3 regions of the Mesorhizobium sp. M1328 genome follow, and region 3 is predicted to be linked to each of the others. Evidence: predicted binding sites of a transcription regulator. Region 3 holds the regulator's gene; each other region holds the start of a gene.
What was found. Region 3 encodes LexA, which represses DNA repair genes until DNA is damaged. Its sites were predicted from a motif close to TGTTCNNNNTGTGTTCNG; they were not measured.
Positions count from the first base shown of each region.

Region 1: the regulator LexA is predicted to act here: its motif matches at 8,059-8,076, upstream of NKH23_RS18525 (DUF3072 domain-containing protein).
Region 2: the regulator LexA is predicted to act here: its motif matches at 9,022-9,039, upstream of NKH23_RS01165 (DNA recombination protein RmuC).

Region 1 is NZ_JAMYLO010000010.1:28,747-39,254, reverse strand. Features, by position in the region: gene NKH23_RS18565 (hypothetical protein) at 64-294, opposite strand; gene NKH23_RS18560 (hypothetical protein) at 400-576, shown strand; gene NKH23_RS18555 (hypothetical protein) at 1,218-1,649, opposite strand; partial or broken gene NKH23_RS18550 (hypothetical protein) at 2,336-3,219, opposite strand; gene NKH23_RS18545 (hypothetical protein) at 3,492-3,614, shown strand; gene NKH23_RS18540 (amylo-alpha-1,6-glucosidase) at 3,833-6,085, opposite strand; gene NKH23_RS18535 (DUF2905 domain-containing protein) at 6,866-7,039, shown strand; gene NKH23_RS18530 (hypothetical protein) at 7,476-7,601, shown strand; gene NKH23_RS18525 (DUF3072 domain-containing protein) at 7,805-8,023, opposite strand; gene NKH23_RS18520 (GSU2403 family nucleotidyltransferase fold protein) at 8,333-9,373, shown strand; partial or broken gene NKH23_RS18515 (IS110 family transposase) at 9,555-9,671, opposite strand; gene trbB (P-type conjugative transfer ATPase TrbB) at 9,911-10,508, shown strand, end outside.
Region 2 is NZ_JAMYLO010000001.1:235,197-245,704, reverse strand. Features, by position in the region: gene NKH23_RS01215 (L,D-transpeptidase) at 1-115, shown strand, start outside; gene NKH23_RS01210 (LLM class flavin-dependent oxidoreductase) at 251-1,252, opposite strand; gene NKH23_RS01205 (AI-2E family transporter) at 1,411-2,571, opposite strand; gene NKH23_RS01200 (LLM class flavin-dependent oxidoreductase) at 2,690-3,751, opposite strand; gene NKH23_RS01195 (DUF6481 family protein) at 3,981-4,409, shown strand; gene sugE (quaternary ammonium compound efflux SMR transporter SugE) at 4,492-4,806, opposite strand; gene NKH23_RS01185 (hypothetical protein) at 4,959-5,084, opposite strand; gene NKH23_RS01180 (transglutaminase-like domain-containing protein) at 5,300-6,109, shown strand; gene NKH23_RS01175 (cation diffusion facilitator family transporter) at 6,232-7,197, shown strand; gene NKH23_RS01170 (GFA family protein) at 7,277-7,681, shown strand; gene NKH23_RS01165 (DNA recombination protein RmuC) at 7,727-8,989, opposite strand; gene def (peptide deformylase) at 9,093-9,623, shown strand; gene fmt (methionyl-tRNA formyltransferase) at 9,640-10,508, shown strand, end outside.
Region 3 is NZ_JAMYLO010000017.1:3,194-13,701, forward strand. Features, by position in the region: gene gltX (glutamate--tRNA ligase) at 1-774, opposite strand, end outside; gene NKH23_RS24755 (ComEC/Rec2 family competence protein) at 871-3,333, shown strand; gene lexA (transcriptional repressor LexA) at 3,327-4,061, opposite strand; gene kynU (kynureninase) at 4,511-5,758, shown strand; gene NKH23_RS24770 (hormone-sensitive lipase) at 5,856-6,686, shown strand; gene NKH23_RS24775 (molybdopterin molybdotransferase MoeA) at 6,694-7,899, opposite strand; gene moaC (cyclic pyranopterin monophosphate synthase MoaC) at 7,899-8,405, opposite strand; gene trpC (indole-3-glycerol phosphate synthase TrpC) at 8,408-9,220, opposite strand; gene trpD (anthranilate phosphoribosyltransferase) at 9,225-10,235, opposite strand; gene NKH23_RS24795 (SurA N-terminal domain-containing protein) at 10,232-10,508, opposite strand, start outside.

The DNA.
Region 1 (10,508 bases), on a different contig from region 3:
GCGCTTCAACAGGTGCCCGATTGGGGAGCCATTTTGCGCAGCTGATACCCATCAGATCACCTTTCATCGGAGTGGCGGGCCTCGGCATTCGTCTCCATAGTCGATCTCAGGCAGGCGGTGTGCGTTGCCGGATTTGAGTTCAGATGACCGCGCATGCTTGGTGAAATTTCGAGCCTCGCGCGCGCCGAAACGGTTCTTGCCCGGGCCGTAACCAAAGATTGCAGATGAAAATCGGTTTGAACTGCCCGGTGACAAAGAAGGCTTATTGACAGCATCGCTGTCGAAACCGGACATCGAGCCACAACCGATGCCCAGGGCTTCTTCTCAGGCGCAATAACTTTGAAACAAATCCTGCCGGCAGGCGTTCCAGCATGGCGGGCGGCGTTGCCGGAGGACCCAATGCCCGACGAATACAATGACATCGTCATCCCCCAAAACCACGATGCATCGCCACTTCGGGAGGAGGAGTATTTCGTCGTCTGCCCGGCGTGCGGCCAGGCGTTCGACATCAGGTGTATGGCAGAGGCGCTTCATCACAACGAGCTGGGCCACGAGCCCTACGACCTCGACTCGTAGGCGGCGGTTACCGACGACCGTCGACGAAGGTCGATCCTGGTCGAGACGAACACCGAGGCTAGTTCTCGCTCTTCTGGCTGGCATTACGGTCTGATCGGCTTACAACGAATCCCCGTCGCGAGGGCGGAGCTTCGCCGGAACGCAATGTCGTGACAGATACCTTGCGGGCTTTCAGCGACGACTTGATTGCCGTTGTGGTTGTTATCGATGTGACGCGGCCCGACCGGGTTGTTAAGCCAGGGCGAGGACGCTTATTCCACCGCAACCATGTCGCCCAGTTCCGTCACGACGCTTCGAAGCAGACCTATTGCCGGCATCGGGGCCGGGACGAACATGTGATCTCCATAATGGGTACGAGCCGGAGCCCATCGCGGTTGAACTCGCCGACCGGCGACCAGGCGGTCATTCTAAAGAAAGGTTACCGTTGAGCGGGATGCCCGCGTTGCCTTCACACGAAATGTGCTGGGCGTCTCCTTTCACAGCGCACACAAGCGACGCGTCCCGGACGGGCGCGCCGCCTGTTGCCGAGAGCGACGATCGCGAATGCGCGAACGCTGGGTGTCAGGTCGCGATAGGGCCAGATCTGACTTGCTTCACTAGTAATCCGAAGACGCCAGCGACGCACTAGGTGAACTCGTGCCCTAGCAGTCGAGCCCATTTATCCCTTCGTCCGCCCATATTCCGGCTGGACAGCGCCGCACCCTTAGGCTGTTCAAAGGCGCTTGCATTTCCCCTAGGCGCACACCGGCCATTGTATCGCCGGAGCGGCAACCCGCTGAAGTCCGGCGGTGCTTTCTCAGCCGAGTGATCGCCGACTTGTCGACCGTGATCACCCCGCCGCAGTCAATCCGCACAGTGAGTTTGTTCCCCGCGCGATCGATGCGGGTAACGTCCCCAACAAGAACCACTCGGTCGCCGGCCCGGACTTTGGGCGGTGGATCAATCGTGTAAGGATGGTCATACGAAGGAATGCTCACCCTGGCGCGCCCGCTGGGGAGAATCGTGATGACGATACCTGTCAGCGCAACCTCATCGCCGACCTCAAATTCGCGAGGCATGTTAACGTGCAGCATGGTCTTCCTCCCGATGCTTTCCTAATTCACGCTTTGCTAAATTAATGCCCGGCCAACCGGGTTGGTTGCTTGCAATCGACTTCGTACGGTTCCGCACAATTCCAAGCTGGTATGCACACCAAGTTGGCCTTGGATTGGCCTTGTGTGCGTCAAATTCTGCAGAAATGGTTTGAGATGCAGCGATGACCTTGGCGCGCCCGCCCAGCCACGTGTTAGCGGAGCGGCGGACTCTTCTCGGTCCAGCGATGGCCATAAACGCCGACCCTGGAGCGGAAATGGATCTTTCGCCTTCAGGTACGTCGTTCCGGTAAATTCGAGGAACGCCGACGCCGAAGCAGGTACCGTCTGCTGTTACCAAACTGACGGCTCCCTCGGAGCGGAAGTTGACCACCGGCCCACCGTTAGGTCCGGCCGGTGGGATTCCAAACGTCATAGAAGCCGGTCGATGCCTTTACCTGCCACGCGGCTATTGGAGCCAGATCATCGATGCTGGTGTCGTGCGCCTACGCGCAGGTCAGTTCTGTTTCATGCGTCGGGAACTTCACGGTCAGCGACGTCATCATCCAGCAATGTTCAGCCAGGCCATATGTTGTTCGCAATCGTTGCACATGGAAGGCTCCGATCGGGGTGACATTTCAATTGCCGGGGGCAACCGGGAAAGACGTTGGAGCGGCGAGCCGGAAAGGCTAGAACGATGGCACAAGCCTTGCCCTTCTTCGCGCCAGGCTTCGAGCTTTTTGGCGAGCGACCCTGAGCTCGGGCAGCGTTGGTTGCCACCAGCCTCGCTGCCGTTCCGTTAACCCGGCAGTACGCCGAGCGGGCCATGTTCTAATCAATTCAGCTAACGTCGCCGAACGCCATCTGCCCCAGACATGGTCGACGTTCGCCTCGATCAAATGCGGATAGAACGCTGCTAGCTCCGAGGCGTCGACGAGTTCACCCGAAATCTCGGTGAAGACCACGATGCCGTATTGCTCCGTTGCCACGGCACGGCCAAGCTGGGGTAAATCGTCAGGGGCAGTGGATAGCGACGTCGCCTGCGTTCGGCATACCGCAATCTGGCGGCTTTATATTCCTCGGAGTCTTTGGACGCTTCCCGTCGCCGTTTCCTCTCCTCCGGTTCCGCGCGGCGTGCGGCCCTTTCGATGCTTGGCCAATGGCGCCTCAATTCCTCGTAGGAACGGAAAGGCACCCTCCAGGCCCGCAGTTCGTCGTCCCAGCTCGCCCATGGAACGGCTCGCAGTTCCTCGAGAACCGTCCGCGAATATGGCGTGCGGATGCGCAGGTCATCCGCGACTTCCAGATACCGGCTCGACAGGGGATCGAAGGCGAAGGCGTCCCGTCCCTTGCTGTCATCATGTGCTACTCGTAGATCCGCCTCTTGCGCAAGCCAGCGCTGGATGCGCCGCGCGGCGGTCTTTCCCGGTACGAACCAGCTTCTGCGCTCGTCGCTCCACCTGGCGCGCGGGAATGCCTGTCGAAACCGCTCTACCGCCGCTCTATCGTACGGAAAGTGCGCTTCGGCACCAGGAGCGGGCTGCGGTGCAGCAGGGGCGTGGGAGTTTTCCATCAGATTGCGAAGCACAGCACTGCTCGCAAACAACGCGGTGCAGCTCATTTGGGTCCAAGAACACCAGAACGTATAGTCAGAGCCGCAAGGGGAGCCGATGAGGCGATCGGTGAAACTGCTCAACGAGCTAGCGCGGCGAAACCTTCGCCGCGCCGAACCGTTTATTCTGCTCCAGGAGAGGTCCATTCATGCCCAGACGAGATGCAAAAAACCCAACGGCCAGACGGCCAACGAGCCCTCGTTCGCATCCCATGAAAGGCGAGGAGACGGAAGTGAACCACATCGTCGAAACGCAAGGTATATCGCCAGCCCAGGCGCGGGAGCTTGTGCGGCGCCACGGAAACGATTGGCGTAAGATCGATGAAGCCGCCAAGTCTTATAAGGACGACAGCTAAGCACTTCCAAGGCGGGGGAAGGGAGCTTTGTCACGGCAATCCGCGGGTGCAATCGAGCGGATCGGCTTGAGGTGACGAATGACCACCATCGCAACCTTCAACGCAAACGGCGTGGCAGCGATCTGGTCCGGGTTCATGTTGCTCGTCTTGAGCAGATGCGCGGCCGTTTCTACCCGTAGGTCCTGAAAATAGGGCAGATGGCTCCGCCGGAGCTCACCTCATACGCAGGCCAAGCGCAAGTTCGGCCCGGTGGCACAACTTCGCGCTTCCACCAGTGAAGGATCGCCGTCGCGCACTTGCCAACGGGTCTCGGCGCCGACGCGCCATAAATGGAGTTCGAGGCGATTTTTGCCCAGGCGCAAGTCGTTCAAGGTGAGTTCCTCTATCCAGTCGGGCAGCCTGGGATCGATGTACAGCTTGCCATTTGGAGCGTCGGGCTGGAAGCCGATGATCGCCTGCAGAAGCGAAAAGCAGGATCCGGCCGCCCATGCCTGCGGAACGTTCGCCCCCTTATACTGCACGGGGAAAGTCGTGGGCGTTCGCGGCAATCCGGCGAACAGCTCTGGCATTCGATGTTGCATGAAGTAGATTGCGGCGCTGCTCACGTCGCGAGAGAGGCGACAGGCTTCCGCGAAAAAGCCATAGCGCCGGAAGCCGAGCGCGATCAACCCGTTGTCATGCGGCCATACAGAGCCGCGTTGATAGGAATGTGGATTGTAGGCCGGGTGATCGGCCGAAAGTGTCCGGACCCCCCAACCACTCCACATATCCGGCCTCGTCAGCCTATGCACCACCCTGACGGCTCGTTCGGGTGGGACTATTCCCGACCAAAGACAGTGACCAGGGTTGGAAGCGACGCTCAGCACCGGCTTCTTGTCGCCATCCAACGCGAATGCGTAGAAGCCGGACGCCTCGTCCCAGAAGACCTGGTTGAATCTATCGAACAAGCTCTTGGCTTTGAGGCGAAGCTGCCCGGCACGATCGCCATCGCCTCTGGCATCGAAGATTTCAGCCATGCGCTGCCAAGCATCATAGACATAGCCCTGCAATTCGCAAAGCGCCTTGGGTCCCTTCACCAGGGTGCCATCAGGATAAACCACGGCGTCACCGGCGTCTTTCCAGCTCTGGTTCTCGTACCCGGCAGCCGAGCGGGTTTCGTATTCCTGGAAACCGTCGCCGTCACGATCCCCATACCGGTCAATCCAATCCAGGCACTTCTCGGCCGTTGCGATATGTCGCTCGAGCAGGCTGGCGTCACCGGTGCAACGCCAGGTGTTGTGGAGCACGATAAGATACAGAGGCGTGGCATCGGCCGTGCCGTAATAGGGCGTATGGGGGATCAAATTGAAATGAGCGAGTTCGCCGGTGCGCAGCTCATGCATTATCTTTCCCGGTTCCGCATCGCGGTAGTCATCGCGTTCGGTGGCCTGAAATCGCCCTAAGACGTCCAACGCGCCGCGCGAAAAATCTGGATAGACCAGGGCATTCTGAAGCGAGACTATCAGGCTGTCGCGACCGAAAAGGCTTATGAACCAGGGCAGTCCGGCGGCCGGCACGTATTCTAGTTCGTCCGTGCCTTCGATCGGCAGCCGCAGCGCGGCCATGTCTTCGACCGCCTGATGGTAGAAGCGGTGAAATTCGTCATTGGAACAGTTGAACTTCAAGGCGCTGCCTTGCCATCCGCCGAGGCGTTTTGCAGCCTTCGACTCGAGGCATTTGTCAATGCAGGCTCGCGGCGCCCGATAGATTGTCTCGCCATTGCCAAAGTCGTAGAGAAGGCAAGCATGCCATGTCGCGCCCGGTTCGAGCTTGATGTCGAAGCTGATCCGGCCATTGGCATAGACGGGCTTTGTGGCCGTCCGGCGGACCTTCACGATGACGTCTCGCTTGAAGTCCCGATTGGCGTAGGAGGTACGAAGGCTCGCCGCTCTGGACAACCATTCCGTGGTAATACGTCCGCGTCGGATGATTGCGTCGGCCTTGACTTCGAAAAGATCGGCAAAGTCGCTGCGCATGGCAACTTCCAGATTGAAGCGCACTGGCTTTTGCCCGTGGTTTACGAGTTCAAAATCCTCATGCAGCCCACCATCCAAGGCGCGGCCGATTACCAGCCCCAGGTTGCCTGCTGGCACATGGTTCGTTTCGGTCGCGAACGCCTGATTGACCAGATAGATCTTGGCGGCGAAGTAGGCGATGTTTCCGGAACTGAGGAGGTCCCATGGTTGCCCATTGGCAAAGATCTGCCAGCTGGATATCAGGCGTGTGTCAGACGCATACAACCCGTTATACGTGGGCCAGGCGATCTGGCCATCCGGTTCGGTGACGAGGAAGCTGCGTCCCTGGTTGATCGCCAGACGCGGTGGTCCGACTGTGATCTCTAGCGTCATCGGTTCAACCGTCACCCGATCGATCAGCATCCACGGGAACAGATTGAACAGCCAGCGTCGGCCGCCGCCGCGATCTTCGGCCACGAGACCTGACGTCTGCCTTGAACGCCTGGCCCCAGATCGTCACGAAATCACGTCCCAGGTAGGCGACCCACCACCCGGTCATCGACGAGTTCGAACAATCGGACCGCTTCGAGCACATCCTCCAGCCGACCCACAACCACGCGCTGCGAGCCTCACCCATTCATCACCAGCGTGTGGGCGAAGCTGTGAGCCCACGGCCATTGCGCACATCTGCCCTTCGCCACCGGAATCGAGCCGGCGAACTGCCATCCTCCAACGCGCGAGCCGGAGAAAGATGGATGCGCTCTGGCGACGCGCGGCGACACTGCAATCTGGTCGCTCGACGGCACGCGTCCATCCGGAGTTGTCCTCGACCGTCTTTCATCAAAATAGTCGCCAGCATCAGGTGCTTGCGGGCGCCAACCTTCGAAGTGTCTTCAGATCAAACTGGTGTATTCTCGGCGAGTGTCAACGAGGAGCCTTGGTGACGAGACTGAGACCGATCCGAGCATTTGGGACACTGCAGACCGTGCCCAGGCCAAAATGGCTTGGCTGGCATGGCGCTGCCACACTGGCGATCTGGATTATTGGCGCTGTTCATCCAGCTCGCCGAGCACCGCGATACTCAGGCTCTGCACGCCAAGATGGACGAATTTGCTTCGCGCAGTCGGCGATGCTGACAATGAGACGGCGAAGATCGACAAGAAAGAACCAAAAGAAATTGAGGCTCAACGAGAGCAAAAACAGCAATGAGATTGAACAAGCCACGGGCTGCCACCATAGTCCCGGCCGGATGCCGCCATGCCCAGAACTCTGATTGTCATTGGTTTGATCATAGTTGCCATAGGCCTATTGTGGGCCTGGTTGTCGCGGGTCGGTCTGGGCAGATTGCCCAGTGATATCGTGATCCAACGTGAGAGCTTCACGTTTTATGCTCCGAACCGGGATTCTGATCAGCATCATTCTGTCGTTTAGTACTGTGACTACTCAGCCGATAGCGAGGACGGCGAACCCGCGTCGCCGGAGGATAAGAACGACGCGGGCCGATCGGAGATATCCGATCTGGCAGCAAAAATATTAGGGAAAGAGTTTGCTGCCGGGACAGAACTTTCCCTGCGCGCCGGTGTTCCATCGCGTGAATAAAAAAAGCCCGCCGCACAGTTTGATGCGGCGGGGCCGATCACGCGCTGTTGCACCGGGCGGGGGCTCGGGGTCGGGCATGCCCTGTGCGCGCGGATCAAGGGAACTTTAGATGCATCAGCTGCAATACGTCCACCAACCGACGGTTGGACAACACGAGGCTTGATTCCGAGAGCTTTCTCTCAGTGCCGAAGGGGCAAGATAGCTGCCAGGAACTCAGCGTTGGCGCGGCACGTTGCTAAGTCGTTGACCTTCGCAAAGGATGCATGCAATGGCGAAAGACATATCTCGCGAGGAAGAGCAACGCGGCACCGAAAAAGTTCTCTTCTGGGGCGCTGCGATTGCCCTTATCCTTTTTGTGTCTCTGCTGACCATCGCCCTCATCGGGACGTCCTGATCTGTTTCGACAGCAGGATTGGACCGGCGGGCGCGAGTCTTGGCGAGCTTAGGGCGGATGCCGGGCTGCTGCCCGTATAAGCCACTCCCATCCGCCGTTTGTCGTCTCGATCGCGAGTGGCAGCAACGCGCAGAATTCAGAAACTGTCCCAATCCGACCCGGTCGGCTGTCCTTCGCTGGAGACGAAAAGCCACGAGCAGACGCTACAGGCCTAACTTCTCCCGCAGTGCATCAATGCGTTTAGAAGCCTCCGCCTTGCTGAGGCCATCAGCGTAGGCGTCAGGGTCGTCGGCCTGTTCGGCAAGAGTTTTCAAATAGGAGGCTTGCGCGGGAGTCATTGGGTCAGCTCCGCTGACCCAATCTTCCGGGTCCTTTTCGACATTTGCCGATGCCTCGATTTTTGGGTTGTGCTGGTCGCCCATGATCAATCTCCCTCGATGATCACCACAATGAGAAATGATCATGATTTGTTCCGCCACATTGGTAGCTTTCTCAGACCGTTTGCACTGGCCCGGTCTGCGGATCGAATAGAACCAGCGAAGGCCGCGTTCGAGCGGCGCCTTTGCTTGGACTGCGCTGCCGTAGAAAAGCTGCGTCGTCGTCATATTTTTTAATTAATTCAGCTACTTCAACAGTCGCAATGGAATCACGTGAGAGCTGTTGCAATCGGCCGCTCCGCCGCCTATTGTGTCTTGCAACAGCTCGGAGCTAAACGTAGGGTAACTGTTGAATTGGCTGATTTTGTTGAATTAAATAACGATCAGCGTCGGGAAAAAGTCAATTCCGACCAGCGCTTCATTGCGCTCAAGGAGGCCCAAAGGAAGGCGAAGAGCTTTCGGGGATCCCTCGTCTGGCACACCGTGAACAGCATCGACCACCTGATGCGAAGCTACTACGACGCCGCGGGCGTACGACACCAAAAGGCAGAGGGTCGGCGCTCGCCGACGAGCGAAGCTCTCAAGGCGGATTGGGAAGCAGCTCGCGCGTCGGCCCAAGAAACGCTCTCTGCGCGACAGGAGCAGATGGAGCGCCAATCTGCTGTCAATCGCGCGCTCCGGCTTGGACGTGTTCCCCTGATCGCCGCAAGAATTATCAGAGCAATCGATGACGCCGGTCTTCTCGGGGAAGGCATTCGTATTGCAGGCACGAATGCGGTCTACGCCTATGAGGCGGCGGCCGGAGTGTTCGTGGATCCCGGAATCACATCGACGCAAGATATCGATCTCCTCATGGACTCGCGCCAGTCCCTCAGGATCATGTCTGGCGCCAACGTCGAACATGGAGCGCTCATCAACCTTTTGCGTAAGGTCGATCGGTCTTTCGAGCGTTCATCCGCCACGTTCCGCGCGGTGAACCGCGACGGATACCTCGTGGATCTGATCAAACCGCTTGCAAACCCGGCGTGGAAGCCGAGCCGGGAAACTGTCGGGAAGGCCGACGACGAATTGGTGGCCGCCGAGATCGCCGGCCTGGCATGGTTGGAAAGTGCCCCTGCTTTCGAAGCAATCGCCATCGATGAAAAAGGCGGACCGTTACGGCTCGTGGTTCCCGATCCGCGTATTTTTGCCGCTCACAAGTTCTGGGTCTCAAAACGAGCGGATCGCGAGCCAATCAAGCGCCGTCGCGACCTGGCCCAAGCGCAAGTGGTTGGCCGGCTGACGACGCAGTATCTCGAGCATCTCCCCTACGAAGCAAGCGAGCTTCGGGTCCTCCCAAGGGCCGTTTTCGACGAGGCTAATCATTTATTCGCGCGACCAGCGTCGCGGCTGTGAATGTCTGAGCTACATGTTGGCCGGCTGAATTGGCCCTCAACTTCCAACCGATCGAAGACGCGGCCCAGCAGCGCCAGATCGGAGGGACGAAAGACGCCAGCTTCCTCTGCTTTGGGACCAATTGGCATGACACCCCTTGATGTAGGCTCAGCCGACAGAATCGAACTAATTGGGCGGCTGCCAGCCGCCGAACCAGATCCTCCACCCCCGCGTGGTCGTTCTCCACCGAGAACGTCTCGCCGGAAGGCAAAACATGCACGTCGAGCCGATCCTTGGAAACGTCGATGCCAACAATGATTTTCTAATCGGGCTTCGCTTGTGGCCGCCCTAGACATAGCGGGCTGTTCTGCTGGAGCGGCGATGGCCAGTCGGGCACCGGGTTGCTGAGCTATCGCGGTCGCGGCACCGCATTTCGCAAGTCTCTGCACGTCATGCCACGATCGCCGGTTTTGCTTGTTGCAAGGCCGGCACTCCTGCCTTTTCTAATGATCCCCGACCGCGCCACGAACCAGTTCGTGGGGAGAAACGGGGACCCGCATGGCGAACAACCATCATGCCAGCAAGGGAGTGGCGTCGCGCGGCGCGCGCATGCTGCGCACCGCCCTCGGCCCGGCCATCGCAGGCTTCCTTGACGATCCAGCCATTGTCGAGGTGATGCTCAATCCCGACGGTCGCCTGTGGGTTGATCGTCTCAGCGAAGGACTCGTTGCAAGCAATGAAATCCTGATCGCGGCCGACGGCGAACGGATCGTCAGGCTGGTCGCGCACCATGTCGGTGCGGAGGTGCATTCGGGCTCGCCGCGCGTTTCGGCTGAACTGCCCGGGGGCGAACGGTTCGAGGGTCTGTTGCCGCCTGTCGTTAAGGCACCAACATTCGCCATCCGCAAGCCGGCAGTCGCGGTGTTCACGCTTCAAGATTATGTCGCTGCCGGCATCATGACCGAAGGCCAGGCTGACGTACTGCAGCTTGCCGTCGAGACACGGAAGAACGTGCTGGTGGCCGGCGGCACATCGACCGGCAAGACCACGCTGGTCAACGCGCTTTTGGCGGAGGTGGCTAAAACCGCCGAGCGCGTCGTGCTGATCGAGGACACACGCGAGTTGCAGTGTGCTGCGCCCAATCTTGTAGCGCTGC
Region 2 (10,508 bases), on a different contig from region 3:
TGAATGGTGGTCCATCGGCAAAGCGGTGTCGGCGGGCTGCATTCGCCTCATGAACCAGGACATCATCGATCTCTATAACCGCTCTACAATCGGCACCAAGGTGGTCGTCATTTAGTAGACGCCGCGTTTCCGTCTAACAGACGAGCATGACGGATCGAACACTCTCCGCGTAGAACGCGCGAACTGTTCGCGATGTTCCCCTGCCTGAGGCCGGCCTTGACCGCAACAGTGCCAAGTGGCGAACCAACTCTTAGGCAGCTTCCGACAGCGATTTGTGAGCGTCGGCCAGGATCTCGAACGAGCGCACCCGCGCCGCATGGTCGAAAATCTGCGCCGTGACCATCAGTTCGTCGGCGCCGGTGCGGCCCACGAATGCCTCGATGCCTTGCCTGACCGTTTCGGGAGAGCCGACGACGGCGCAGGAAAGCGCTTGGCCGAGCATGGTCTTGGCCATCGGATCGAGGTCGCGCTCATATCCTTCGACGGGCGGCGGCAATCGGCCGGGCCGGCCGGTGCGCAGATTGACGAAGGCCTGCTGCAGCGAGGTGAACAACAGCCGCGCCTCGGCATCGGAAGGAGCGGCGAAGACGTTGAGGCCGAGCATCACATAGGGCTTGTCGAGCTGCTCCGAAGGCTGGAAACGCGAGCTGTAGATCTCCAGCGCATGGTCGAGCTCGGCCGGCGCAAAATGCGAAGCGAAGGCGTAGGGCAGGCCGAGCATGGCGGCAAGCTGCGCGCCGTAGAGGCTGGAGCCCAGGATCCAGATCGGCACTTTTTCGCCTTCGCCGGGCACCGCGCGGATGCGTTGGCCGTCTTCGGCCGGCTGCAAGTAACCGATCAGCTCGACGACGTCCTGCGGGAAATTGTCGGCGCCAGCCTCGAGGTTGCGGCGCAGCGCCCGTGCCGTGGCCATGTCGGTGCCGGGCGCCCGCCCGAGGCCGAGATCGATGCGGCCGGGATACAGAGCGTTGAGCGTGCCGAACTGCTCGGCGATGACTAGCGGCGAATGGTTGGGCAGCATGATGCCGCCGGCGCCGACGCGTATCGTCTTGGTGCCGCCGGCGACATGGGCGATGACCACCGAGGTGGCGGCGCTGGCGATGCCCGGCATGTTGTGGTGCTCTGCCAGCCAATAGCGCCGGTAACCCAGCCGCTCGGCATGACGGGCGAGATCGAGCGAATTGGCGAGTGACTGCGAAGCGTTGCTGCCTTCGACGATCGGCGACAGGTCGAGAACGGAAAGAACGGTCATCGGCGCGGGTTTCCTGTGGGCCGAAGGGATGTAGGAAGCCGTTGCCGAGGCGGCAAATTCAAAATGTTGATGGAGCACTGGGGGCACACAACGGACGTGCGGCCGATGCAAGGTCGTGATCTGCCCCAATCGGGGGACGCTTTTGACCCTTTAAGTCGCTACTTTTTCACCTCGGGAATCTCTTCGTCCTCGAGCACCGTCGTGTGTTGCGCCGCCAGGAAATTGCCGACATGGCTGAGACCGTCGAAATGATCGCAGAACACCTTGATGACGACCAGCAGCGGCACCGCCAGCAACGCGCCGACGAAACCCCACAGCCAGGACCAGAAGGCGATGGCGATGAGGATCGCCACTGCGTTGATCTCGAGACGGCGGCCGACCACCGTCGGCGTCACGAACTGGCCTTCGACGACATCGCACATAAGGACGAAGGCCGGCGCCAGCAGCGCATAGGAAATCGTGTCGAAGCTTATCAGCGCGATGATCGTGACCAGCGTGATGGTGGTCAGCGCCCCGATATAGGGTAGGAAATTGAGCAGAGCCGCTGCCGCGCCCCAGACCTGCGCGTTGGGCACGCCGAGCGCCCACAGGCCGAGCCCGATGACCACGCCGAGACATGTGTTGATGACCGTGACAGTAAGCAGATAATGCGAGATTTCACGTTCTACGTCGTAGACGACGCGCAGCGCCCGCTTCTTTTCGCTGAGACTGGGGAAGGACTGGACAATCTTTTCATAGAACATCGTGCCCGAGGCGAGCAGGAACAGCGACAGGACGAAGACGATGGTAACGCTGGCGCCGGCCGACAGCACATTGCCGGCGGCCTGCGAGAGAATACCGGATGGCGCCATCGCCACCCTCTGGACGCCCGGCTCCTGGGATGTCTGTGTCAGGCCCTCGATCTGGCGTGAAATCTCCACGATCCTTTCGAGCGGACGGCGCAGTTGTGCCAGACGTTCGGTAAGCTGCTGGCCGATCGTCGAGGTGTTGTTGATGAGGTCGATGACCGGGCCGCTGAGCAGATATCCCGCGACGGCGACGAGGCAAAACGAAAGCAGCACCAGCAGTGTCGCCGAAATGACATCGGGCATGCCATGCTTGCGCAGGAAGCGAACGATCGGCGTCAGCGTCAGCGCCAGCAGGAAAGCCAAAATGACCGGCATGAAGAAGGCGCGGGCGAAGTAAAGCGCGTAGATCGCCATGAGGATGAAGATGCCGACGAGCAGCGAACGCATCAGATGCGCATCCGCCCGCGCCTCGGCGCGCGGATCCGGGCTTTCGGCAGCGCTTGCGCCCGAAGCGGCGGGTTCGGCTTTCATTCTGACCCTCGGCGGTACACCGCGATTGGTGCAGACCGTTGGCGAAAACGCCTCTGTGGCTTCAAGGTTCCGTTAGCCGGCGTCACCGGAAGGGCTGCCTCGCGGCCTTGCCGGTGAATCAGGCAACCGGCGTCGCCACGGCGGGAACGGCCTTCGCCGTTTCCCGGCGCACGATCGGCGCCACCTTGGTGCCGTAGAGTTCGATGGCCTTCATCACCTTGGCGTGCGGCATGGCGCCGATCGCCATTTGCAGCAGGAAGCGGTCGTTGCCGAATATCCTGTGCTGGGCAATGATCTTCTCGGCCACCTGTTCTGGATTGCCGACGAACAGCGCGCCGTTCGGGCCGCGCGATTGGTCGAAATGCGCCCGCGACGTCGGCCCCCAGCCACGCTCGCGGCCGATGCGGTTCATCGCCTCGGCCTGCGGCCCGTAAAAATCGTCGGCTGCCTGGTCCGGGGTCTCGGCGATGAAACCGTGCACGTTGAGGCTGGTGGCAAGGCTCGCCGGATCGTTGCCGGCCCGCCTGGCTGCATCCCTGTAGATGTCGAACAGCGGTGCGAACCGCGCCGGCTCACCACCGATGATCGCCAGCGCCAGCGGCAGCCCGAGCACGCCCGCGCGGGCGACAGATTGCGGTGTTCCACCGATCGCGATCCAGATCGGCAATTTGTCCTGCAAGGGCCGGGGATAGACGCCGCGATCGTTGATCGGCGCGCGCAGACTGCCCGACCAGGTCACCTTGACATGATCGCGGATGGCGAGCAGCAGGTCGAGCTTCTCGGCGAAGAGCTCGTCATAATCTTCGAGATTGTAGCCGAACAGCGGAAAGGATTCGATGAACGAGCCGCGCCCGGCCATGATCTCGGCCCGGCCGCCGGACAGAAGATCGAGGGTGGCAAACTGCTGGAAAACGCGCACCGGATCATCGGAGGACAGCACGGTGACGGCGCTGGTCAGCCTTATGCGCTTGGTCCGTTCGGCAGCCGCCGCCAGCGCCACCACCGGAGCCGAGGCAGCATAGTCGGGACGGTGGTGCTCGCCGAGACCAAACACGTCCAGCCCGACCTGGTCGGCCAGCTCGATCTCCTCGATCAGGTTGCGCAGCCGCTCATGCGCACCGATCGCACCGGGACCCGGTTCCGGGCTGACGTCGGCGAAGGTGTAGAGACCGAGTTCCATAGTGTGTCATCCCAGCGTTTGTCTTGGCGCTACAGGTAGCGATCAGTCCGTCGCCCCGCCAGAGGCCTGGATGGTGAACAGTGCGGGTGGCTTTCAGTCGAATTCAATCGAAATGGCGTCTCCCGTTTGCAACAGATCAGAATTTCATGGCTGGCATACCGTTTTGGCGCTTGAACTCTCGGTTTTCACGCGTATGTAAGCCTCGCAAATTGACTCCAGGGAAGTGGACTTGGCTATCTACAGGGAAAAAGACGTTTTCGAGCGGCGCAATGCCGCAAACGAGGCAAAGAAGGCGCTTCTGGAGCGCTTTAAGGCAAAGCCGGCGGCAGATGATCCAGCGGTGCTGGCACGACAGGCGGAGCGCAAGGCGATCCTCGAGGCCCGCGCGATACGCGAGGCCGAAAAGGCCAGGCTGAAGCAGGAAAAGCTGGCGCGCGAAGCAGCAGAAAAGGCCGAGCGCGAGGCAGCTGCCGAAGCGGCACGCATCGCCGCGGAAGAAGCTGCACAGGCCGAAGCGAAGATCCGGGAAGCTGAAGAGAACGAGCGCATCGCCCGTTTTCTTGCCGACGAGGCCGAACGCAAGGCCAAGCGTGATGCGCGCTATGCCGCGCGCAAGCAGCGCACTGGCAGGACGCCGCCCGGCTTCTCCGCCCGATAGCGCCTTCCGGCGCTGATCAGCCGAATTCAAGAATCAGGGCCGCCTTGCAGCGGCCCCGAGCGCGTTCGTCTGTCAGAATCGGCTAAGCCGCGAGCTTCAGTCCCATGATGCCGCAGACGATTAGCGCGATGCAGGCCAGCCTGATCGCCGTCGCCGGCTCCCCGAGCAGCCATATCCCCAACAGCGCCGTGCCGACGGTGCCGATGCCGGTCCACATCGCATAAGCGGTGCCGACCGGCAACGCCTTCAGCGCCAGGCCGAGCAAGGTCAGGCTGACGATCATCGAGGCTACCGTCAGGACGGTCGGCAGCGGCTTCGAGAATCCGTCGGTGTACTTGAGGCCGATCGCCCAGCCGATCTCGAACAGGCCGGCGAGGAACAGGAAAATCCACGACATCGGAACGCTCCGTTTCGATGGCTTCCGGCCGATTTCTTGAACGCGCAAAACTGTCTTCGCCCCATCCATAGGGGATGCGCGTGCGCTTAATGAACAATCATACCGGCCGCGTTTGCGGCCGGTCGAAATCAGCCGAAACGGTAGCTGCGGCCCTACTTGTCCTTCAGCTTCATCGCCTTCACCGGCGGTGCCTTCAGGGCCGGCGCCGGAGCGGGTTTCTTCGCGTCCTTCTTCGGCTTGCGGGCTTCCTTGCCTGCCTTCATCGCACCCTTAGCCATGATTCGTTCCTCCAGTTGATGTCTGGCGAAGTGAAACAAGAGAAAACGCTCGACTGCAAGAGGCCGCTGCCGTGCAGTCGCCCTGGCCGATGGCTGTCAACCGGTTTCTAATTCCCTCGTAAACCGCAGCGGTCCGTGCCATGGTCTTCTTCGCCCTGCAGCATCAGCCCTTGCGATTCGCCGGCTGATGATCAGGCAGGCCGGTCAGGACGACAATGCGGATCCACATCGGTTGCCAGATGAGCTTCGATTTCCCGCAGGAAACACCGCTGATCGCGATGCTAAATGTCCATTATTCGCGCGCATCCGATCTTGAGCGGCCGGACTTCCTGACGTCGAACCCGCCGGTGCCGATCGAAAGCTACCGCGACAGTTTCGGCAATTGGTGCAACCGTCTCGTTGCGCCGGCCGGGCGCTTTGCGTTCGGCACGGACGCGGTCATCCGCGACCCCGGCTCCTTCGAGACGCGCGAGCTGACGGCGTGGCAGCACGAGGTGCGCGATCTGCCGTCGGAGACGCTGCTGTTCCTGCTGCCCAGCCGTTATTGCGAGAGCGACGTGCTGGCGAATGAAGCGTGGCGGCTGTTCGGCAGCACCCCGCTCGGCATTCCGCGCGTCCAGGCGGTCTGCGACTTCGTCCACAACCACATCGTCTTCAACTATTTCAATGCGCGCCCGACGCGCACCGCCGCCGAGGCCTATCGCGAGCAGAGTGGTGTGTGCCGCGACTTTGCCCACCTCGCTGTTGCCTTCTGCCGCGCCCTGAACATTCCGACCCGCTACTGCACCGGCTATATCAGTGATATCGGCCTGCCAAAGCCGTGGTCGGACATGGATTTCGCCGCCTGGATGGAGGTCTATGTCGGCGGCCGCTGGCACGCGTTCGACCCGCGCAACAACGCGCCGCGCATCGGCCGTATCCTGATTGCCTCCGGACGCGATGCCGCCGATGTGCCGCTGACCCACATTTTTGGGCCGGGCGCGCTGGCTGGCTTCAAGGTCTGGACGGACGAGGTCGTCGAATAGCCCCGCGCCGCCCTTTTGAACAACTGACCTTTTGAACAACTCGACACTTCGGGCGTTGTGGGAACTGTGGAGCGTGGGCGGGCGCTCCGCCAATCTCGGTGCATCAACCAAGGCAGCACACCATGGCGGCGCATGGCGGGTCGAAAAAAGTGATCTATGCGGCGCTCGCCGGAAATCTTGCGATCGCACTGACCAAATTTGCCGCTGCCTTGTTCACGGGCAGCTCGGCAATGCTCTCGGAAGGCGTCCACTCGCTCGTCGATACCGGCAATGGCAGCCTGCTGCTTTACGGCATGCACCGTGCCGCCCGGCCGGCCGACCGCACGCATCCGCTCGGCCATGGCCGCGAGCTGTACTTCTGGAGCTTCATCGTCGCGCTCCTCGTCTTTGCACTGGGCGCCGGCATATCGTTCTACGAAGGCGTGACGCACATCATGGCGCCGGAGCCGATCGCCAACGCCAAGGTGAACTACGCTGTCCTTGGCCTTTCCTTCCTCTTCGAAGGCACCTCTTGGCTGGTGGCGCTGAAGGAATTCCGCCACCAAAAAGGCAGCCACGGCTGGCTTGAGGCGGTGCAGCTCAGCAAGGATCCGAGTGTCTACACCGTACTCTTCGAGGACAGCGCGGCACTTCTCGGCCTCGTTGTCGCCTTCGCCGGCATATTGGCAGCGGAACGGCTGGACATGCCTAAGCTCGACGGCGCCGCGTCGATCGGCATCGCGCTCATCCTGGGCGCGACCGCGATCTTCCTGGCGCGCGAAAGCAAAAGCCTGCTGCTCGGTGAGCCGGCCTCGCCCGAGGTGCAAACAAAGGTGCTGGCCATCGTCCAGCAGGACCCGGCGGTGCAACGCGCGAATGGCGCACTGACGCTGCATATGGGTCCGCAGGAGATCGTAGCCGCTTTGAGCATCGAGTTCGAGGATCATCTGTCTGCGCCGGAGATAGAGACCTGCGTCGAGCGCCTCGAGACACGGCTGAAGGCGGAGATGCCGGAGGTGACGCGGCTCTTCGTCAAGCCGCAGACCACCGGCACCTGGGAACGCCGGAGCAAGGCCTTGGCGGGGGCATCCGGACAAGAACCGGCCTAAGGAAAATGGCTTGAGGAAACCGATGCGTCATCGGGCAGTCCCGGCTATGATCGCAGGCAAAAGCTAGGGAGGAACGAAGATGAAAATCGACGGCGGGTGTCATTGCGGCGCCATCACTTACGAGGCCGAAGTCGATCCGGAAAAGACCACCATTTGTCACTGCATCGATTGTCAGAAGCTAACCGGAACGGCCTTTCGCGTCACGGTGCCGGCGTCCGAGGACAATTACAGGATCACCAAGGGCACGCCGAAGATCTACATCAAGACCGGTTCGAGCGGCGCCAAGCGCGCTCAGGCATTTTGCGGTGAGTGCGGCTCGCATCTCTACGCCACGTCGGCGGGCGAGGGACCGAAGGTTTACGGCATCAGGGTCGGGACGGCACGGCAGCGCGATCAACTGGTGCCGAGAAAGCAGATCTGGCATCGCTCGGCGCTGCATTGGCTGCCGGAATTCGAAGGCATGACCATCATCGAGGAGCAGTAGCGCCAGACCCGGGCGAAGCGCTCGCCTCCGGTTCCGGCGGAGCTCTCAATCGTCGCCTTCGACGACCCTTAGCCTCAACTGCCCGGTTTTCGAATCGGCGACGCGCGGGCTGCTTTCCGCTTTTGCTCCGCTGCCATTCGAACCAGTGGTGTTCTCCGCCGGCTGCACGCCAAACTCCAGCGCCTCGATCTTTTGTCCGCGCCTGGTCACCTTCGATGTCGAGACCAGAATGTCGTCGATATCCTTGGCCGATTGGCCGAAATGCGTCTGCAATTTGCGCACCCGCTCGTCGAGCCGAGACACGTCTTCCATCAGCCGGATAACCTCGCCCTGGATCAGGTGCGCCTGCTCGCGCATGCGTGCATCCTTGAGGATTGCCTGGATGACCTGGATCGACAGCATCAAAAGCGATGGCGAGACGATGACGATCCGCGATCGATGCGCCTTTTGGACAACGGCTTCGAAATTCTCATGGATTTCGGCGAACACCGATTCCGAGGGCACGAACATGAAGGCGGTGTCCTGCGTCTCGCCCTGGATCAGGTATTTTTCGGAAATATCCCGGACATGCACCTCGATGTCGCGGCGGAAAGCCTGTGCGGCGGACTTCTGCAGGTCGGCGCCTTCGGCGGCCCGAATGGCATTCCAGGCCTCGAGCGGAAACTTTGCATCGATGGCAAGCGACGGTGCGCCGTTCGGCATCTTCACCAGGCAGTCGGGCCGGCTGCCATTCGACAAGGTCGCCTGGAATTCATAGGCGCCGTGCGGCAATCCGTCGGCGACGATGGCTTCCATGCGCGACTGGCCGAAGGCGCCGCGCGTCTGCTTGTTGGAAAGGATCGCCTGCAATTGCACGACCTGGCCGGCCAGCGACTGGATGTTGCCTTGCGCGACATCGATAATCGCCAGCCGTTCCTGCAGCTTGGCGAGGCTCTCATGCGTCGATCTCGTCTGCTCGGTCATGGTCTGGCCTAGGCGGCCGGTCATGGCATCGAGGCGCTGGCCGATCGACTGTGTCAGTTCCGCTTGGCGCGCCCCGAACACTTCTGCGATGGCGCCCATGCGGCCCTGCATTTCCGCCTGGCTTGCCAAGATGCCGGCCATCCGCACCTCGGCGTCGCGGGCGTGGTCGGCGGCTTCGGCGGCCGCCACCGCACGCGCCTTGGCCGATCGCCAGAGCGCAACGACGAGCGCCACGAACAGTCCGAGGAACAGCATTGCGCCGAAACCCAGGGCATGGCCGAGCGTGATCGTGGTGGCGCCGAGCCGGGCGACAGGTTCGGACAGGATGGTGGCCAGATCGTTCATGCCGACAGCATAGATGATTCGGTCTACCGGCACAGATCAAAACGTGAACGACCCGAAGGCGCCCCGGTTGACGCTTTTCCTGCGAGGTCTTAGGTGAGACGCCATGTCGATCAAGCCGCTTATCATCCTCCCCGATCCCGTCCTGCGCCAGGTTTCAAAACCGGTCGAGCGTGTCGACGGCGACTTGCGCAAACTGGCCGGCGACATGCTGGACACCATGTATGACGCGCCCGGCATTGGCCTCGCTGCGATCCAGGTCGGCGAACCCTTGCGCATGCTGGTCATCGACCTCGCCAAGGAGGACGAGACGCCGGCACCGCACGTCTTCATCAATCCCGAAATCCTCGAAAGCTCCGACCAGCGTTCGGTCTATGAGGAAGGCTGTCTGTCGATCCCGGACTACTACGCCGAGGTCGAGCGTCCGGCAGCGGTGCGGGTGAAATATCTCGATCGCGACGGCAAGCTGCAGGAGATCGAAGCCGAGGGGCTGATGGCGACCTGCCTGCAGCATGAAATCGACCATCTCAACGGCGTGCTGTTCATCGATTACATCTCCAAGCTGAAGCGCGACATGGTGGTCAAAAAGTTCAAGAAGCTCGCCAGGGACAAGGCGCCAGGCAAGATGGTGGGATAGGGGTCGACGAATGCCCCTGCGTGTCATCTTCATGGGTACGCCTGAATTCTCCGTGTCGACGCTGCGGGCGATTGCCGAGGCCGGGCATGAATTGGCAGCCGTCTACACGCAGCCGCCGCGCGCCGGCGGCCGGCGCGGGCTCGAACTGACGCCGTCGCCGGTGCAGCGCGAGGCGGATCGGTTGGGCGTCGAGGTTCGCACGCCGGTGTCGCTGAAGGGCGAGGCGGAGCAGGAGGCGTTCCGCGCGTTGGGTGCCGACGTCGCCGCGGTAGTCGCCTACGGGCTGCTTCTGCCGAAACCCATTCTCGAGGCGCCGCGGCTCGGTTGCCTCAATGGCCACGCATCGCTGTTGCCGCGCTGGCGCGGCGCCGCCCCTATCCAGCGCGCCATCATGGCCGGCGATACCGAGACGGGCATGATGGTGATGCGGATGGAGGAAGGCCTCGACACCGGGCCGGTGGCAATGGTTGAAAAATGCGCCGTTGGACCCGACATGACGGCCGGCGATCTGCACGACCGGCTGATGGTGTTGGGTGCGGCTCTGATGGTGCAGGCGCTCGAACGGCTGGAACGGAATACACTGACATTTACCACACAGGCCGAGGTGGGGGTGACCTACGCCAAGAAAATCGATAAATCGGAGACTCGCATAGACTGGCTGCGACCTGCCGGCGACGTGCACAACCAGATTCGCGGCCTGTCGCCCTTTCCCGGTGCATGGTGCGAGGCCGAAATCGGCGGCCGCATGGAGCGGCTGAAACTGCTTCGCTCGACGCTCTTGCAAGGCGCCGGCGAACCGGGAGGAATTCTCGACGATCGGCTGACGGTCGCCTGCGGGTCAGGCGCGATCAGGCTGGTCGAAGTTCAACGTGCGGGCGGAAGGCC
Region 3 (10,508 bases):
GTAGCCCATGGCGCGATAGGCCTCGACGCCAAGCGCACCGTGCCGCTTCGACAGCTTGGCGCCGTCGGCACCGTGGATCAACGGGACATGCGACATCGACGGCACCTCCCAGCCCATGGCCTGGTAGATTACGGTCTGGCGTGCGGCGTTGGTCAAATGATCGTCGCCGCGGATGATGTGGGTGATGCCCATGTCGTGATCGTCGACGACGACGGCATGCATGTAGGTTGGATTGCCGTCCGAGCGCAGAATAATGAAATCGTCGAGATCCTTGTTGGGAAAGCGCACGTCGCCCTGGACGCGGTCATGCACCACCGTCTCGCCGCCTGTCGGCGCCTTGATGCGGATCGCCCCCTTGGCGCCGGCCGGCGCCTCCGACGGGTCGCGGTCGCGCCAGCGTCCATCATAGCGGGGAGGCAGCCCCTTGGCCCGTGCGCTCTCGCGCATTGCTTCCAGCTCGGCAGGCGTCGCATAACAATAATAGGCCTTGCCTATGCGAACGAGCTCCTCGGCCACCTCGCGATGGCGCGGCGCACGCTCGAACTGCGACACCGGCTCGCCGTCCCATGTCAGGCCAAGCCAGGAAAGCCCGTCGAGAATGGCCGCGGTTGCCGCATCGGTGGAGCGCTCGCGGTCGGTGTCCTCGATGCGCAGCAGCATCGTGCCGCCTGTGTGCTTGGCATACAGCCAGTTGAACAGCGCCGTGCGCGCGCCGCCAATGTGCAGATAGCCGGTGGGCGAGGGGGCAAAACGGGTGACGACCTTATCGGGCATGGTACTCTCAGGCGGGCGAAGGAAGTGGGTTTGCGGACTTTCGCGCATTGCGCGTTCATGTAGCATAGGAGGTCGAGGGCGCAAGGGGCAGACCCGATGGCTGTGCGAGGCCGTGGTGCGGGCGAGGGCGAGGACGCTGGTAGCGGCGTCAGCGAACGCTTGCTGTTTGCCGCTCCCCTGCCTGTCCTGCCGACACCGGCATTGCTGCCCGCTCCGCGCTTCGATGCTCCGTCGCTGCCGGCCAGCGACCCTGCAACGGTTCCCGTGCCCGCGGTCGAGTCCATCGTGCGCCTACGCCGGCGTTTCCGCCTTCCGTCACCGTCCCGTATCCGCAACAGCGTAACCTCGGCGGCCGGCCTGGAACTCGACCGCGGCGTCGCCTTCCTGCTGGTGCCGGTGTTCCTCGCATGCGGGGTGGTCGTGTATTTCGCGATGGCGGCCGAGCTGGCCTTCCCACAGCCGATAGCTATCGTCGCCTTGGCAGCCCTTTGTGCGGTCGTCTCGCGGTCATGGCCCAGGACGCGCCTGTGCTTCATGGTGGCGTTGCTCTGCGCGCTTGGCGTGCTTGCCGCCAAGTTCGAGACCTGGCGTGTCGGGACGCATATGCTCGGTTCCGAAATCTCGACGCGGCTGACCGGTCGCGTCGTATCGTACGAGCCCATGGCGAGCGGCCGCATCAGGCTGACGATCGATGTGATCTCAACCGCCAGGCCGACACTGCGCTACATGCCGGAACGGGTCCGCGTTTCGGCGATGAAGATACCGGCTGAGCTGACCGCCGGTTCCGAGATCGCCGGCTATGTGCGGCTGCTGCCGCCGACCGGGCCGGTGCGGCCCGACAGCTATGATTTCTCCTTCGACAGCTATTTCGCCGGTATCGGCGGCAGCGGCTTTTTTCTCGGCAATCCGAAAGTCGTGTCGTCGGGCAGCATGCCGCTTGCCGCGCGGCTTTCTTCCGCGATCGAAGACGCGCGCGAATCCATCGCCGACCATATCCGCAGCCGCATCGGCGGCGCCGAGGGCGAGATTGCTGCTGCGCTAATCGTCGGCGTGCGCGCCGGCATTCCCGAGGAGATCAACGAAGCGATGCGGCGCACAGGCATCTACCACATCATCTCCATCTCGGGGCTGCATATGGCGTTGGTCGCCGGCACCATCATGGCGCTGCTACGCGGCGCCTTTGCGCTGTTTCCCGATTTCTCATCGCGACGGCCGGTCAAGAAATATGCCGCGGCCGCCGCGCTTTTTTCGATTGCGGCCTACCTCGTCTTTTCCGGCATTGTGGTAGCGGCCGAACGCAGCTTCATCATGCTGGCGGTGATGCTTATCGCCGTGCTGTTCGACCGGACCGCGCTCACCATGCGCAACCTGGCGATCGCCATCGCCGTCATTCTGGTGTCGCCGCACGAGGTGGTCGGTCCGAGCTTCCAGATGTCCTTCGCCGCGACGGCGGCCCTTGTCGGCGCCTATGCAGGCTGGTCTGATTACCGCGCCGGCAGGGCCACCACGCCGCCGCCCCGGCGGTCGCCGCTACGCTTTGCCACTCGAAAGGTCCTGCTGGGCATGGGCGGCCTGGCGATGACCTCGATCATTGCAGGGAGCGCCACGGCGCTTTTCGCCATATGGCATTTCCAGCGCGTGGCGCCGCTCAGCCTGTTCGCCAATCTGGCCATCATGCCTATCGTCTCACTGGTCGTCATGCCCTTCGCCGTCCTCAGTGCGCTGGCGATGCCGTTCGGCGCGGATGGGCCTTTCCTCTACGTGATGGGCAAGGGGCTGACGGCGATGATCGCCCTGTCCGGGTGGATCTCCGAGCGCTCGCCGATCGATGCGGTCGGGCTGATTTCGCTGAGATCTGTCCTTTTGGTGACGATCGCCCTCGTCATTGCCAGCATGGCGACGACCTGGTTGCGGCTCGCGGCACTTCCTTTCGCGCTCGCCGGCTTGCTAACGACAACGCAGACGCGCGTACCCGATGTATTGATCTCGGAGGACGCACGGCTGGTCGCGCTGCCGATCGGCAGCGGTGAACTCGCGGTCAACCGGGCACGCCCGAATGAGTTCACCATCGACAACTGGAAACGCGCGCTCACATCAGAGGCTATCGTCGCGCCGGAAACACCTGGAAAGAACGATCCGCAATTCGACATTGCCGATCCGGCCGACCTACCGCCGGGCATGCCGTTCATTTGCACGGACGGCCTCTGCCTTGCCAGGCATCCATCCGGCGCGATCATCGCGCAAGCCAAGGACCGCGATACTGCACGGCCAGCCTGCGCCTTTGCCAGCTTGATCGTCATCGACGACGCCACCGCCCATAATCCCTGCTACTACGACCGGCTGGTCCTCGTCGTCACCAAACGGCAACTGGCGCGCGCGGGAAGTGCGGCCGTCTATTTCGATCCACAAGCGGCAACACGCGCCGAAATCCGCTTTGCCGTCGAAAAATCATACCGGCCCTGGCACGTGCAACGGAAATTTTCACGCGCGGCGCGGGGCCTGCCGCCATACCGCAGGGCCGACAAACCCAAAGCCGGCGCCAAGGGCGGAGCTCAGTAGCGGCGGATCAGTCCGACGAGCTTGCCTTGCACCTTGACCCTGTCTGGTCCGAAGATGCGCGTCTCGTAGGCCGGATTGGCGGCTTCCAGGGCGATCGAGGCGCCCTTGCGACGGAACCGCTTCAGCGTCGCTTCCTCCTCGTCGACCAGTGCCACCACTATCTCACCGGGGCTCGCCGTATCGGCATTGCGGATGATCACCGTGTCGCCGTCGAAAATGCCAGCCTCGATCATCGAATCGCCTTTGACCTCGAGCGCATAATGCTCGCCGCCCATGATCATATCCGGCGGCACCGAAATCGAATGCGTCTGGTGCTGGATGGCGTCGATCGGCACACCGGCGGCGATGCGGCCCATCACCGGGATCGAAACGGCGGCGACGACATCGTCGTCATTGCCGGCTGCAGGGACGCGCGACGATGTCGGCTTGCCCTGCCGAGGGGCACCTTGCCCAAGACTGCCCTGGATGACACTCGGCGAGAACTTGCGTGCCGCATTGAGGCCGGGGGCGATCGAGTCAGGCAGGCGCAGCACCTCCAGCGCACGGGCCCGGTTGGGCAAACGGCGAATGAAGCCGCGCTCCTCCAGCGCCGTTATCAGCCGATGGATTCCCGATTTGGAAGCCAGGTCGAGCGCTTCCTTCATCTCGTCGAAGGAGGGCGGAATACCGCTTTCCTTCAACCTTTCGTGAATGAACATAAGCAGTTCGTGTTGTTTGCGTGTCAGCATAGCGACCCCCAACAGAATCAGAAAAACAAACCCAGAACAAACCCTATCTGTTCCAGTTGTGTTCCGCAACTGTTTAAAGTTTAATGAATGCGTTAAGGCTCGGGAAACAAACCACGCCCCTACCGGAATGCCGCATTTTCACCCGCCGCGAGCCTCATCGCCTTGATTCTGCTGTCGTTTGCGCCCTTCTGGCTTCCTAGAAGGCGCCACTGGCATCGGCCGTCGGTCGGCAAAAGGGCACGGAATTGAACCCGTATCGACTGTGCGGTTTGGTCAATGCACCGTGAACGAAACGAACTCAAAACGCCAACCTCGGGTTAACTCCTGGTTTCCACCGCCTGGTCAGGCTGCTTCTCGCTGGTGGAGCCTTGCTGCGCGCTACCCGGTAATGGAAGAACAGTCGATGCGTGTCCGGCGTTGCGTTGAATTTTTGGGGGAGCAGGCAAATCATGACAGGAATTCCCGATCTCGCGGCCATAAAGGCGATGGATGCCGCAGATCCGCTGCGCGCGATGCGCGACCGTTTTGTGTTGCCGCAAGGAGTGATCTATCTCGACGGCAATTCGCTAGGAGCTGCTTCACGTGCCGCTTTCGATGAACTGTACAAGGCCGCGACCGAGGAATGGTCGCATGATCTCATCCGCGCATGGAACACGGCCGGCTGGTTCAACATGCCGCTTGAACTTGGCGACCAGCTCGGGCGCCTGATCGGTGCCGCGACCGGCCAGACGGTGGTCTGCGACACGACGTCGGTCAACATCTACAAGCTGCTGCACGCCGCCATGGCCATGCGTCCGCAGCGGCGGGTCATCGTCGCCGAGGGCGATAGTTTTCCGACAGACCTTTACATGGCTGAAGGTGTGGTTTCGACGCGAAAAGATACGCTGCTGCGCCTCTCGGGGGTCGACGCGCCGACCATCGAAGAGCTGATCGACGAACGCACTGCCGTGGTGCTGGTCAACCACGTCAACTACAAGTCGGGCGAACTGCGCGACATGCCGGGGCTGACGCGCAGGGCCCAGGAGGCCGGGGCGATGATCGTCTGGGATCTCTGCCACACCGCCGGCGCGATGCCAGTCGAGCTCGACAAGGCAAACGCCGATTTTGCCGTTGGCTGCACCTACAAATATCTGAATGGCGGACCGGGCGCGCCTGCCTTCATCTATGCGGCTGAGCGGCATCTTGCCGACATCCAGCAGCCGCTCACCGGCTGGTGGGGCCATGCACGGCCCTTCGCCTTCGAGCCAGGCTATGCGGCCGGCACCGGCATCCGCCGGTTTCTGTGCGGCACGCAGCCGGTCCTGTCGATGCGCACGCTGAAGGGCGCGCTCGACATCTGGAACGATGTCGACATGACGGCGGTGCGCAAGAAGAGCATCGCGTTGGCCGATCTGTTCATCGAGCTTGTTGATGCAAGGTGCGGCGCTTACGGGCTAACGCTCGAAAGCACGCGCGACGGGGAAAAACGCGGCAGCCAGATTTCATTCATGCACGAGCATGGCTACCAGATCATGCGCGCGCTGATTGAACGTGGCGTGATCGGCGATTTCCGCGCGCCATCGACCATGCGCTTCGGCTTCACCCCGCTCTATGTCGGCTATGCCGATGTCTGGCAGGCAGTCGAAGTGCTTGAGGACATTCTGCGCACCGGTGCGTGGAAGGATGCGCGCTTCGCCATCAAGGCGGCTGTCACTTGAGATTGATGCGAGAGCTGGAATCGTGAGGCTGGCGACGACGCGCCGAGCGATGCTTACGGCTACGTTGCAAGGCCATATTGCCAGGGGAGGGCGCAGGGTGTTCGAACGTCACATTGCCGATTGGGACAACGCCTATACCAACGGCGCCAACATAGCCGGCAGCGATCGCTGGCCGGCGGCCTGGATCGAGCCCGCGCGGGTTTTCCGCAACGTGCTTTCGACCGAGGGCAGGGCGCGGCTCGACATGGCCTATGGCGATAACCCACGCAACCGGCTCGATCTTTTCCTGCCGGCCATCAAGCCCAAGGGACTCGTGGTGTTCGTTCATGGCGGCTATTGGATGGCATTCGACAAGAGTTTCTGGTCGCATCTTGCCACTGGCCCTGTTGATCGCGGCTATGCGGTGGCGATGCCGTCCTACACTCTCTGTCCGCAGATACGCATTGGCGGCATCGTCAAAGAAGTCGGCGCGGCGATCGGCAAGGCGGCGGCGATGGTCGCAGGGCCGCTGATGCTGACCGGACACTCGGCCGGCGGCCATCTTGTTAGCCGGATGGTTACGGCGACGACGCCGCTGGCGCCCGAAGTGGTCCGGCGCGTTCGTCATGTGCTGTCGATCTCGGGGGTGCACGATTTGCGCGCGATCATGCGCACCGGCATGAACGAGACGCTGGCGATCGATGAGGCCGAGGCGCAGGCCGAAAGTCCGGTGCTGCTGCGCCCGATGGACAAGGCCCGCCTGACCTGCTGGGCCGGCGGCGGCGAGCGCGCCGAATTCCTGCGCCAGAGCGCGTTGCTGGCCAACATCTGGATCGGCCTGGGTGCCGCGACCAGCTCGGTGGTCGAGCCTGACCGGCATCATTTCAACATCATCGACGGTTTGGCCGATCCAGACCATCCGCTGACCCGGACTTTGATCTCGGAGTGAGGCAGGTTCAGCGTAGCATCAGCACGTCGCAGGGGGAGCCTGCCGCCGCGGCAGGCGCGAACGGCGCGCGGACGATCAGCCCGTTGGCATCGGCCAGCATTTTCAGCATCGAGGAGTCCTGGATGCCGAACGGCGTCGCCACGAGCGTGTCGCCGTTGTCTGTGACAACGGCCCGCACATAGTCCTGCCTGAGATCATTGGCCGGCATGGCACCACCGAGCCGTGCCCGACCTATATCCTGCTGAAAGGCGCGGCCGCCGAGCCGCGCCAGCAGCGGCTTCAGGAAGAGCTGGGTGCAGACCAGACTCGCCACCGGATTGCCGGGCAGGCCGATGCAGCGAATGTCGCCCAGCCGCCCGAACATCAGCGGCTTGCCCGGCCGCATGGCGATCTTCCAGAAATCGAGCGTCATGCCTTGCCCGGTCAGCACGTCATGGACGAAGTCGTGGTCACCGACCGAGGCACCGCCCAGCGTGACGATGACATTCGCGCCAGCCTTCACGGCCTTTTCAACCAGCGCAGCGATCGCCTCCCTGCGGTCCGGCGCGATGCCAAGGTCGAGCGCGCGCGCACCGACCGACTGTGCGGCAGCGGCGACACCATAGGCGTTGGAGGAGATGATCTGGTCGGGGCCAAGATCGCTGCCCGGCGGCAGCAATTCGTCGCCGGTGGCGATGATGGCGACCAGCGGCCGTTTGACCACGCGGACCTCGGGGTGGTTGGCCGACGCCGCCAGCGACAAGGCCGCCGGATCGAGCAGGCGGCCGTTGGGCAGTAGGACATCGCCCTTGGCGAAATCGAGCCCGAGGCGGCGGATGTTTCGCCCCTGCACCGTCGGCTCCGTCACTTCGACGCTGCCGCCGCCGAGATCGCGGACGTTCTCCTGGATGACGACGGTGTCGGCGCCTTCGGGAAGCGGCGCGCCGGTAAAGATGCGCACGGCCTGCCGCTGCTGCACCGATCCGGTAAAGCCGCGTCCGGCCGGCGCCACGCCGACCACCGAAAGCCTTGCTGGTACGGACGCGATATCGGCCGCCCGCACGGCATAGCCGTCCATGGCGGAGGCGTTGAACGGCGGCTGGGTGCGGAGCGCCACAACCGGCTCCGCCAGCACGCGGTCGGCGGCATCCAGCAGCGCGACGCGTTCGCCCGGCAGCGCTGCTGCGCCGTCCAGCAGGCGCTCGAGCGCCTCGGCAACTGGGACCAGCGCCATTAGCGGCCTGCCTCGGTGGCCCCATCTCCGGTGATCTTGTAGTCGCCGGATTTGCCGCCGGTCTTTTCAACCAGCCTGATGCCGGAGATGACCATGGCGCGGTCGACCGCCTTGGCCATGTCGTAGATGGTCAGGCAAGCGACCGAGACGGCGCTCAGGGCCTCCATTTCAACGCCGGTCTTGCCGGTGACGCGGGTCAATGCTGTCACCTTCAGGCCGGGCAAAGCTGCGTCCGGCTCGATATCGACAGATATCCTGGTCAGCAGCAGCGGATGGCAAAGCGGGATCAGTTCATGCGTTTTCTTGGCCGCCATGATGCCGGCAATGCGCGCGGTGCCGAGCACGTCGCCCTTCTTGGCATCGCCGGCGAGGATCATGTCCAGCGTCTCGGACCGCATCGACACGAAGCCCTCGGCGACTGCCGTGCGCACCGTCTCAGCCTTGTCGCCGACATCGACCATGTTGGCTTCGCCCTGCGCGCCAAGATGGGTGAGGGCGGCCGCCATCGTCAGATCGCCTCTGCCGGCGCCTTGCCCGTCAAAAGCAGGCGCGTTGCAGCGGCCACGTCCTGCTGACGCATCAGGCTCTCACCAACCAGGAAAGTAGCGATGCCGCTCCGCTCCAGCCGGCGGCAATCGTCATGCGAAAAGATCCCGCTCTCACTGACCAGAAGGCGGCCGGCCGGCACCATCGCTACCAGCCGTTCCGAGGTCTCGAGGCTGGTTTCGAAGGTCCGGAGATTGCGGTTGTTGATGCCGATCAGCCGCGATGACAGCCGCAGCGCACGTTCCATTTCCGCCTCGTCATGCACTTCGACCAGCGCGTCCATGCCCAGCTCGAAAGCTGTCGCTTCGAGTTCTCTTGCCAGCGCGTCGTCGACGCTGGCCATGATGATCAGGATGGCATCGGCGCCCCAGGCCCTGGCCTCGTGGACCTGATAGGGGTCGAACAGGAAATCCTTGCGCAAGGCAGGCAGCTCGACGGCAGCGCGCGCAGTGGTGAGGAATTCGGGCGCCCCCTGGAAGGAGGGTGCGTCGGTCAGCACCGAAAGACAGGCGGCACCGCCTTCCGCATAGGCCCTGGCCAGCGCCGGCGGATCGAAATCGGCGCGGATCAGGCCTTTGGACGGGCTAGCCTTCTTGATTTCGGCAATCAGCGCGAACCTGCCGGATTTGCGCTTTGCCTCAAGGGCGGAAAGAAAGCCGCGCGGCGCGTCGGCATTCATCGCCCGTGCCTTGATCTCGGCAAACGGCACTTGCGCTTTGGCCGCCGCGATCTCGTCGCGCTTGTAAGCCTCGATCTTGCGCAGGATGTCGGACATAGTTTTAACCGTTCGAAATCTCGACCAGCCTGTCGAGCACTTTTAGCGCGCGGCCGCTGTCGATGGCCTGCGTTGCCGTCACCATGCCGTCGGCAAGTGTCGTCGCCTTGCCGGCCACCACCAGCCCGGCGCCGGCATTCATCAGCACCGTATCGCGAAAGGCGCCGGCGGCGCCGCCCAGCATGTCGCGCATTGCCTGGGCATTGTGGGCGGCGTCGCCGCCGCGCAACTCGTCCTTGGTGTGACGCGTCAGCCCGACTGCTTCAGGGGTCAGCGTAAAGCTGCGTATCTCGCCGCCGGCCAATTCGGCGACCTGCGTCTCGCCGGTGGTGGTGATCTCGTCATAGCCGTCGCCATGCACGACCCAGGCATGGTCAGCACCAAGCTCCTTCAACGTTTCTGCCACCGGCATGATCCATTCGGGCAGGAACACACCGACCATCTGCCGTCTGACACTGGCCGGATTGGAAAGCGGGCCCAGCAGGTTGAAGATGGTGCGGGTGCCGAGCTCGACCCGGGTCGGGCCGACATGCTTCATCGCCGGGTGATGCGCCGGTGCGAACATGAAGCCAACTCCGGCCTCGTGAATACAGCGGCCGATCGTCTCCGGAGGGATGTCGATCTTGACGCCCAATGCGATCAGCACATCGGCGGCGCCGGTCAGCGAGGACAGTCCGCGATTGCCGTGCTTGGCGACGGGCACGCCGCTGCCGGCGATGACGAAAGCGGATGCGGTCGAAATGTTGACGCTGTGCGAATTGTCGCCGCCGGTGCCGACAATGTCGATGGCGCCCTCGGGAGCTTCGACGCGCAGCATCTTGGCGCGCATGGTGGCGACGGCGCCGGCGATCTCGCTGACCGTCTCACCGCGCACGCGCAATGCCATCAGGAAGCCGCCGATCTGGCCGGGGGTGGCATCGCCGGACATGATGATGTCGAAGGCCTCGCGCGCCTCCTCGAACGAAAGAGCGCTGCCGGCGGCGACCTTGGCGATGTGGATCTTCAGCGCGCTCATCTGGCCAGGGCTTGGGTTACGGCCGTCTGATCGATGCGGACGTCATATTGCGTCTGCAACTGCGCCACCAACTGGTCGAGCAGGTCGTCGGACATGCCGGATGTGAAGGATTTCTGTGCGTCCTGGGGTACTGAGCTGGCGTCGGCCCCGGCGGGCTCGAATACCTCGGCAACCTTGAACAGGATCTGTCCGTCGCCCGTGGGCGAGGGGATCAACCCGGTTCCGCCTTCGCCGACGCCGAACATCGCGGCGGCCCCTTCCTTGCCGAAATCG